Regions from separate parts of the Polaribacter sejongensis genome, predicted to be linked through region 1. Evidence: riboswitches for the same ligand, from Rfam matches in the RefSeq annotation. Region 1 holds a riboswitch; each other region holds the start of a gene.
What was found. Region 1 has a riboswitch for cobalamin ahead of WHD08_RS03150 (TonB-dependent receptor plug domain-containing protein). Riboswitches for the same ligand answer to the same signal wherever they lie in the genome.

Region 1 (3,287 bases):
TAAAGAGGTTTCTTTACCTATTTCTTTTATTTTTCCTGCATCAATTAACTGTCTTGTTTTTTCTGATGATACATATCTAGCATAAGGAAAACCGATAATTGAGGTTTCTTCGTTTAACAACTCAACCATAGGAATATGAGTTGTAGAAGTAACTACAATTTTTTGAATAGGAGTATAGATGGTATTTTCTAAAGGTGTATTTTTTTCTGATTTACTTTTAATAATATATTCAGAAACTTCTTTAGAATTTTGATAAGCAGATTTTATAACCAACTTTTTAACGCCATTATCCTCTACAATGTCAAACCCCTTAGCGTATTTAATACTACTTTCTGTTTGTGTATGATTATCAACTTTAACAGTCTCTTTCTTACAAGAAACGGTTATCAATAAAAATAATAAAATAGGAATTAACTTTATGTTTTTCATTATGAATATACTTGATTTTCTTGTTCTTGAACTCTAATAAAAGTAGTTCTTTTAGTCAATTCTTTCAGCCTGCTTGCACCAACATATGTACATGTAGATCTAATTCCGCCTAAAATATCTATAACAGTATCATCTACATTTCCTCTGTAAGGAACTTCAACTGTTTTTCCTTCGGATGCTCTATAATTTGCAACACCACCAACATGTTTGTTCATGGCAGTTGTAGAACTCATTCCGTAAAAAGCTTTAAATTTTTCTCCATTTTTTTCAATCAGTTCACCACCGCTTTCTTCATGTCCAGCAAGCATGCCGCCTAGCATTACAAAATCTGCACTACCACCAAAAGCTTTAGAAAGGTCTCCAGGGATTTTACAACCTCCATCAGAAATAATTTGTCCGCCCATACCATGTGCTGCATCTGCACATTCTATAATAGCAGAAAGTTGCGGATAACCAACACCTGTTTTTACACGAGTTGTGCAAACAGAACCAGGACCAATACCTACTTTAATAATATCAGCGCCTGCCAATAATAATTCTTCTACCATTTCTCCAGTAACTACATTACCTGCAATAATTACTTTATTTGGGTGATCTTTACGCATTTTCTGAACAAAATTCACAAAATGTTCTGAGTAGCCGTTAGCAACGTCAACACAGATAAAGTTTATTTGAGGAAATTCAGATAAAATTTCTTTTACCTTTACAGAGTCTTCTTTTCCTGTTCCTGTGCTAACTGCAATATTATTTAAAGTTTTTTCATCAGCATTTGTAGCAAATACTCTCCATTCTTCTATAGAATAATGTTTATGGATTGCAGTAAAAAGGCCATGTTTTGCAAGTGCTTTTGCCATTTCAAAAGTACCAACAGTGTCCATATTTGCAGCCATTATAGGAATCCCTTTCCATACAACATCACTGTGTAAAAAAGTAAATTCTCTTTCTAAACTTACTTGTGACCTCGATTTTAATGTAGATCGTTTTGGGCGAATCATTACATCTTTAAAACCTAACTTTAATTCATTTTCTATTCTCATTTCTATCAAAATTATCAATCCTTAAAGGTATAAAATTTGGAAACGAATTAATTAGATTGTTCATAAGAATGCATATATATTTGCAACGATTTTGGTTTTGATGTAGAAATAATTTACATCGAATTAAAAGGGAATCTGGTTGAAATCCAGAACTGTTCCCGCAACTGTAAGTTTATACTAAGCTTGTGCTGAGTTTATTTCAGCATCATTTAGTACCTCTTTAGAGGATGTTATTAATTCTTTTACCACTGACATTTTTTTGTTGGGAAGGTATAATAACATAAAACGAGTCAGGAAACCTGCCATAAATCACGAGTTTAAAACTTTCGGGATAAAGGTTTATGTACTAATTCTATTTTGTACACAAATTTACCTGATTTATTTAGATTCCTTGTTTAACAAGGAGTAATCTTTATTGTTTTCTTGTAAAAGAAGAAGACTTAAATTAAATCATTAAAAATGAAAAAACAATTATTAATTGTTGGTGTTTTGGCATGTAGTTTTGCTAGCACAAATCTTTTTGCACAGCAAAAAGAAAAAGTAGAGGCTTTAGATGAAGTTGTTGTTACAGCAACAAAATTCAATCTAAAAAAAGAGAATACTGGTAAGGTAATTCAGAAAATTACTCAAAAAGAATTGCAACAAAATGCTGGTAAAAATGTTATTGAAATCCTAAATAATGTTGTTGGTATTGATGTTAGAGGTGTAAATTCTAATGCATCAGAACCAAGAAGTATTAATATTAGAGGAGGAAGAAATAGGCAAGTTTTAGTTTTAATTGATGGTGTGCCAGTTACAGATCAATCTGCAATTAATCAACAATTCGATTTACGTTTATTAGCCGTTAGTCAAATAGAGTCTATTGAAATTTTAAAAGGAGCATCATCTACATTATATGGTTCTGGAGCAGCTACTGCAGTTATTAATGTTGTTTTAAAGAAAGCATCAGAAGATAAAATTTCTGGTTCTTTTGAAACAAGTGTTGGTACAAATAATACCGCAAATGTTAAAGGAAGCGGATTATCTGATAACAACCAAAACGTAAGTTTAAACGGTACTTTAGGGAAACTTAATTTCTTAGGTTCTTTTAGTATTACTGGAACAGACGGAATGTCTGCTGCAAAAAGTAAAACAAATGCTGTTTATGAAAATGATAGTTTTTACAGTAAAAATGCATTGTTAAAATTAGGTTATGCAGTAAATGATCAATTTTCTATAGAGACTTTCTTAAATTATGATAATTTTGATTATGATTTTGACGCAGGGGCTTTTTCTGATAGCGATGTAAATACAGGAGATCAAGAGCAGTTTAGAGTTGGTGTAAAACCAAAATACACTTATAATAAAGGAGAAGTTTACTTATTAGCTTCTGCAAATGTGGTAGAAAGAAATTTAGAGCAATTCAATTCTTTTGCGGGTACTTTAGACAACTACGAATTTGTTGGTAGAAGTGTAAATTTAGATTTAGTAAATAGATATGATTTTAAGGATGGTAAAATTCAATTAATTACAGGTTTAAATTATCAAATTCACAGTAATAATACAGTTACTCCTTTTGCAGAAATTGAAAAAGGAATTGCAAATTTTAATACTGTAGATCCTTATGCAAGTGTAGTGTATATAACAGATTTTGGTTTAAGTGCCAATGTAGGTGGACGATTAAATATTCATAATGTATATGGTAATCATGCAGTTTATGACGGGAATCTTGCGTACTCAGTTTTAAAGAATGAAAATGCTTCTATTAAATTATTAACTTCTTATAGTACAGCTTTTATTACACCAAGTTTGTATCAATTATATGATGGTTTTTCTGGTAAT
Region 2 (3,287 bases), 2.0 Mb from region 1:
TATTTAGATTTTAAAGAAAACGAAGAGCGTTTAAATATTCAGAAAGCGGTAGAAAATTTAAAAATTCCACAGTTAATAATTCACGGAGATAAAGATACCTCTGTTTCTATAGATGAAGGTAAAAATATACATTCTTGGAATGCTGAAAGTCAATTTGAAGTTATTAAAAATGCAGATCATGTTTTTAATGTTTCTCATCCTTGGAAAAAAGAAAACATGTCTAAAGAATTAGAAGAGGTAACTGAAAATTGTATCGATTTTTTGAAAAAATAAATCTACAAAGTATTTCCTTGTAGATTTATTTTAGGGTACTTGTTTTAGATTTCAAACTCTTTAGCAGAAAAGTAAATATCTATTGGAGAAGCTCCTACGTTATCTACCGTTTTTGCTACCGTTTTATCGGCGTTATAAATTACTAAACCACTATTATCTGGATCTATAAAATCCTTTAAACCGATAACGTAAACTTGTTTCGTATTTGGGTGTTGTTTTACAACTGTGTTAAATGCAATTCCGTCGTTAATTGGTGCTGCAAACTCTTCAATTACTTTGGTTTCTGTATTAAAAGTGTAAATTTTTCCAGATGCAGATTCAGACCAAAAAGCATTCACACTTTCTGAGTTCATTGTTAAAATACTGTTTGTATATAAATTAATAACATCATCTGTAACAGTTACTGTTTCGTTAATAGAATAGTCTGCATTTAGTTTTGTAAAGGTGGCAGCTGTGGCTCTTTTTTCTTTTGCTACCCAAATAGTTTCGTTTTTATCTTTTAAAAGTCCAGAAATACTATCATCAAAAGTTATTACAGAAGTAAACTCTTTAGTAGTCATATTCATTACAACTAATTCCTTTCCATCTGCAATTAACACATTTTCTGCATCTACAATTAGTGCAGCATTGTTAAAAAGAATTTCATTAGAAACCTCACTTATAGCATCACCAATACCAGTAGTAGTATTTACATGGCAAAGATTGTAATTTCTACTTCTTCCACTTCCAGAGGTATTAATTACCAAACCATCCGTGTTAGAATACATTTGTAAATAAGATGGAGAAGATACGTTAGAAGAAGTTATAGATTCTTCTACACTTAATGTTTCTAGGTTAACTTTAGAAATATATGATGGTCCATTTTGACTTACAATATATAGTTGATTATTATAGTTAGAAAAAGAGGTGCTTTCTGCATTTTCAGATACCGTAACGTTTGGTGTTGCAATTTGATTTTCGTCTAGAAATGTAAGTGCTGTTTTATCACTTTCTAGAGATAAGATAAAGGCATTATTGTAGGTTATTGGAGCTTCAGGAACTACATCTTTTTTAGTACAAGATACTGCAAATAATAAGCCAATTAAGGCTAATCTAGTTAGACAACTTTTCATTATGATTGATTTTAAAATTTTAAATAACAAAATAGGCAAGTTCTTACTCTTATTAAAAAGCGGAAAAACCATGTATATGACACGTATTTCTTTTTAACTTTTCTCCCGAAAGTTAAAAAAGACGAATATAATTTTTGGCAGGTCTCCTGGCTTGCATTTTGTTAAAACCTTCCCGTCTTTTGTAAAGACAGTGGTGTAAGAAATAACGATAATCTAATTAGACAATGCTTACAGTTGCGGGAACAGCTCAGGCTTAAAAAAACTACCTGATTCCCTTTTAATTTTAATTCAATTTATTGAATATAAAACCAAAAATTTATGATGCAAAAGTATCCCCTTTTTTCATTATAAAAAACTAATTTCAACAAATAATCTAGTGTATTTTTATGTCTTAGGAATTGCAATTTCCTTTTATAAGATAGTGAGATTTCTCAATCGCTAAAGAGCTTATTTTGAAGTCATAAAAATGAATGCAAAAAAAACACACAACTTGTCACTGTGAAGTATTTAGAAGTCTCATAGCAGTGATTTCACAAAATTAAACACCCAAATTGTCATTTCGACGCAAGGAGAAATCTCATAACAGTGATACTATAACAAAAAGCAATTTTATGAGATTTCTCTCTCCGTTCGAAATCACAAAATTGAACGCAAAAAACTTACAACTTGTCACTGCGAAGTATTGAGAAGCCTCATAACCGTGATACCACAAACATGAGCAAATCATGAGATTCCTCAATCGCTTGAAAAAAGCTCATTTCGGAATGACAAACTGTATGAAAAAACACCCAAATTGTCATTTCGACGTTAGGAGAAATCTCATAACAGTGATTCCAAAACAACAAATAATATTATGTGATTTCTCTCTACATTCTAAAAGACAAACAGTGTAAAACATTCAATATTGCTATTGTAAAACGATCAACTAAAACTACAAACTACTTCTCACTCTCCAATTCCAAAACCTTCTGAATCATTTTATCATCCTGGTGCATAATTCGGTAAAAGCCAACATCGCCAAAAAGCGTGTTTGCAATAGAAGCTTTTAGGTATTTTTTTAAGCTTTTTTTGGTTGTTAAAGAAGGTTTATAGGCATCTTTAATATCAGATAAATAAATATTAAAAACAGTATCATCTGTATCAAAATCAGTAATAAAACTATCTATTGTCCATTTTTGTAGCTTTTTTCTATTGTTATCAACATAATCAAAAGCAAAATCATTAATAGTATTAAAGTAATAACCATTCATGTAAGAAGTAGTGTCTATTGGTACAAAAACATCCGGAATAATTCCGCCACCACCGTAAACAACCTTTCCTTTAGGAGTGGTGTATTTTAAAGAATCTACTACTTTTATGCTGTCTTTACTTAGTAGTTCACCATTAGAAACTCTCTTTTGATAATCTGTATAATAATTCTTATTTCCTTTGTGGTCATAGGGTTTTTGAATAGATCTACCGGTTGGCGTATAATAACGAGCCGTTGTTAAACGCACAGCAGAACCATCGCCTAAATCCATTTCTATTTGTACCAAACCTTTACCAAAAGAACGTCTTCCAATAATAGTTCCTTTATCGTTATCTTGTAAAGCACCAGCTAAAATTTCTGATGCAGAAGCAGAGTTTTCATCAATTAAAACATACAAACCACCTTTTTCAAAATCACCTTTAGACGTTGCAAAAGATTCATCAATTTCGTTTTTATTGTTTTTGGTAAAAACAATCAGTTTATCATCTTCTAAAAATTCATCAATAATACTATTTGCAATGTCTATAAAACCACCACCATTGCCTCTAATGTCAAGAATTAAATCAGTCATTCCATCATCAATTAAGGTGTTTAATGCAGATTTAAATTCACTGTAAGTATTTCTTGCAAAACGATCTAATTTAATATAACCA
Region 3 (3,287 bases), 800 kb from region 1:
TGGCGTATTTTCTGCTTTTATTCCTTGACTTTCTGCTGCTTCTACCATTCCATTAATTCCGATAGTTAAAAACTGTTTATCAAGTGATATAAAACCAGCATCATAAACCGGAAGCATTCCTGCGTTTTTATATTCTTCAATTAATTTTCTGTAGGCAATTTGATATTTTTGAATTTTATTGATTTCGGTTTTAAGATCTTTACCTTGTTGAATTAAGCGATTCATATTTAGAGTAATCACATTAATCGAGCCAGTTGAAACACCTCCAGCACCGAGAGAATAGCTAAAAGTATTATCGCTAATTTCGTTCCTTAGCCTGCAGCAAGAAGCTAAACTATCTGCGCTTTCAGATTGATATATAAAAAACGAATTTCCTTCGCTTAATTCTGTGGCGCACATATTTGCAAATTCGGTATCTACAGGTTTGCCTTCTTTTACTAACATTGCAGCGGTAACTACCGGAAAAGTTAAAACAGCTTTTTCTCTTTCTTTATTAAACCATTTCATAAAGAACTGTTGTAGTTCTTTAAGGCTTTCCCATTGCGGTTTTGTCATGTCAGGGAAAACAAATTCACCAAATAAGCTATCAAAATATTTTTCATCATACAAAGAAATGTTCCAGAAAACAGATTGATAACCTCTGGCAGCTGCAGGTTGGTTTATGGCGTAAACAGCATGTTGTAAGTGGTTAGAAACCGTTTTTGTATTAGTGTAGAGGTAATCTTTTCCAAAATCTTTTCTAGCAAAATAATCGAAATATAGTAAAAATTCTACAGTTGCCAAAGCACCTGCAAATTGAGAACTTACCGCAAAAACAAGGTTTACAAATTCACCACAATAACTCTCTAAGTGTTGAGGAGCTTTACTTTCTCCGCCCAATTTTGTCAATCCATCAAATAAAAACGGATACATGCTAATAGAAGTGCAATAGGGTTTTAAAGAAGTTTCATCATGTACATAAATTTCATGAGCTTCTATTTGTCTTACATATTCATTAGCTAGTTCCTTGTTAAACAACTGTTCAATTTTATTTTTCACCAACTGCCTATTTACTTGTACATTGATGTCTTTATTTAATTCAGCTTCCATTGTGGCTATGTTTTTTGAAGAAACATTTGCGTTGGCATCTATTTTAGAGCCATCTGCAGCATTGTTAGCGTTAATGTAATTACTGATAAAATTAATTTTTTGGTCTACCTGTTTTTGTGTTAAGCGAATCATAGCTTAATAGTTTTTTAAGAATAAATGATTTAATATATTATTTGTTTTTACGTCTATAAATTGCTGATTTGTATTAGGATTTTCTAAGCCTCCTTTTTTAGAGATCCATTTTCCAGTTTTAAGCCAGGTAAGGTGTTGTTGTAAGTTTTTATCAATCCTTTTTTCACCAGTATATAGACAGGTTTTGTAGCCTTCTTTTTGTGCATATTTAAGGTGATTAATAAGTTCTTTTTGATGCCATTCGCCTCCCATAAATAAAACACAACTTGCAAACCCTTTGTATTTTTGTAATGTTTTTTGGTATAATTTGATAGAGAGTTGTTGTCCGTTTTCTTCTTTCCATAATATGGGGGAATGACAGCCTTTACAACGAATCTGGCATCCACAAATGCTAAAACATATGCTGATTTCACCAGGAACTTCTTGCAAAACAACCTGAATACTAGAGTAATTCATGTTCACGAAAATTATAATCAATAAAATGTATTTATTGATGGTTAATAATGTGTCAAAAAGGTACGATAACCAATGATATAAGTAGATACATCGTGCCAATAACCTTTATCCCGAAAGCTCGACTAATAGGAAATTGGCAGGTCTTCTGACTTACTCTAGTTTTTACGTCTTCCCATTTTAGAAATAAACAGTGACAAAGAATGTAACAACCTTTAATAGAGCTTACAGCTGCGGGAACAGTACAGGTTTTTCACCTGTTTCCCTTTTAATTATAACAACTAAAGCTGTTATTAGAACCAAATTCTATTCAAATTTAAAAATGATTTAACTACTTTTACTCTAGCAGATAATAACTTGTTAAGAAACTTATGAACAGCTTTTTTTTGTTGACTTAGTTGTTTATATAGTTTTTATTTTAAAATTTAACTTTATTTTTTTTAGAATATTATCCGAATAAAGAAAAAAAATAGGTTTTATGACAAACTTTAAATCTTATTAAACTTCTAACAAATTCCATTTCGTCATTCTTTTTAAAGTGTCTATCTTTATCCGCTGTAATTAGTCACTTATTTAATGGAACTGTACAAAGAAAATCAACTGAAAGTATACAACTCTTTAACAAAGAAAAAAGAGAATTTTAAATCTATAACAGACGGATACGTTGGTATGTACGTTTGTGGTCCAACCGTTTATAGCAACGCACATTTAGGTAATGTTAGAACTTTTATGTTCTTTGATGTTGTGTATCGTTATTTATTGCATTTAGGCTACAAGGTACGTTATGTGCGTAATATAACCGATGCAGGTCATTTAGAAAACGATGCAGATGAAGGTGAAGATAAAATTGCTGTAAAAGCTCGTTTAGAACAAATTGAGCCGATGGAAGTTGTACAGCGTTATACTGTAGATTTTCATGATGTTTTAAAAAACTATAATTTTTTACCACCAAGTATAGAGCCTACTGCAACCGGACATATTGTTGAGCAGATAGAAATGATTAAAGAAATTATTGATAAGGGGTTTGGGTACGAAGTAAATGGTTCTGTATATTTTGATGTACACGAGTACAATAAAAAAGAAAATTACGGAATTCTTTCAGGAAGAAAAGTAGAAGATTTATTAAATAATACCAGAACTTTAGACGGGCAATCTGACAAGAAAAACCCACAAGATTTTGCACTTTGGAAAAAAGCGGATGAAAAGCATATTATGCGTTGGCCTTCTCCTTGGAGCGATGGTTTTCCGGGTTGGCATTTAGAATGTTCTGTAATGAGTACAAAATATTTAGGCGAAAGTTTTGATATACATGGAGGTGGAATGGATTTAAAATTTCCACATCACGAATGTGAAATCGCACAATCTAAAACATGTAGTGGTGTAACTCCTGTAAATTATTGGATGCACACAAATATGCTTTCTTTAAACGGACAGAGAATGGCAAAATCTACAGGAAACTTTATTTTACCAAATGAAATTTTATCTGGAGAAAATAACATTTTACCAAAACCATTTTCGGCAAGTGTTGTTCGTTTCTTTAACATGCAAGCCAATTACAGAAGTATTTTAGATTTTTCTGGTGATGCTTTAGAAGCGTCTGAAAAAGGACATTC

Region 2: it holds a riboswitch for cobalamin, as region 1 does, so the genes downstream of both, WHD08_RS12020 (DUF5074 domain-containing protein) here and WHD08_RS03150 (TonB-dependent receptor plug domain-containing protein) in region 1, are expected to answer to the same signal.
Region 3: it holds a riboswitch for cobalamin, as region 1 does, so the genes downstream of both, nrdG (anaerobic ribonucleoside-triphosphate reductase activating protein) here and WHD08_RS03150 (TonB-dependent receptor plug domain-containing protein) in region 1, are expected to answer to the same signal.

What each region holds. Positions count from the first base shown of each region.
Region 1 is NZ_CP150667.1:817,062-820,348, reverse strand. It holds gene WHD08_RS03160 (ABC transporter substrate-binding protein) at 1-429, opposite strand, end outside; gene WHD08_RS03155 (GMP reductase) at 429-1,466, opposite strand; cobalamin riboswitch at 1,542-1,787, shown strand; gene WHD08_RS03150 (TonB-dependent receptor plug domain-containing protein) at 1,926-3,287, shown strand, end outside.
Region 2 is NZ_CP150667.1:2,849,376-2,852,662, forward strand. It holds gene WHD08_RS12015 (alpha/beta hydrolase family protein) at 1-273, shown strand, start outside; gene WHD08_RS12020 (DUF5074 domain-containing protein) at 318-1,385, opposite strand; cobalamin riboswitch at 1,506-1,713, opposite strand; gene WHD08_RS12025 (S41 family peptidase) at 2,324-3,287, opposite strand, start outside.
Region 3 is NZ_CP150667.1:1,613,212-1,616,498, reverse strand. It holds gene nrdD (anaerobic ribonucleoside-triphosphate reductase) at 1-1,221, opposite strand, end outside; gene nrdG (anaerobic ribonucleoside-triphosphate reductase activating protein) at 1,225-1,677, opposite strand; cobalamin riboswitch at 1,796-1,993, opposite strand; gene cysS (cysteine--tRNA ligase) at 2,251-3,287, shown strand, end outside.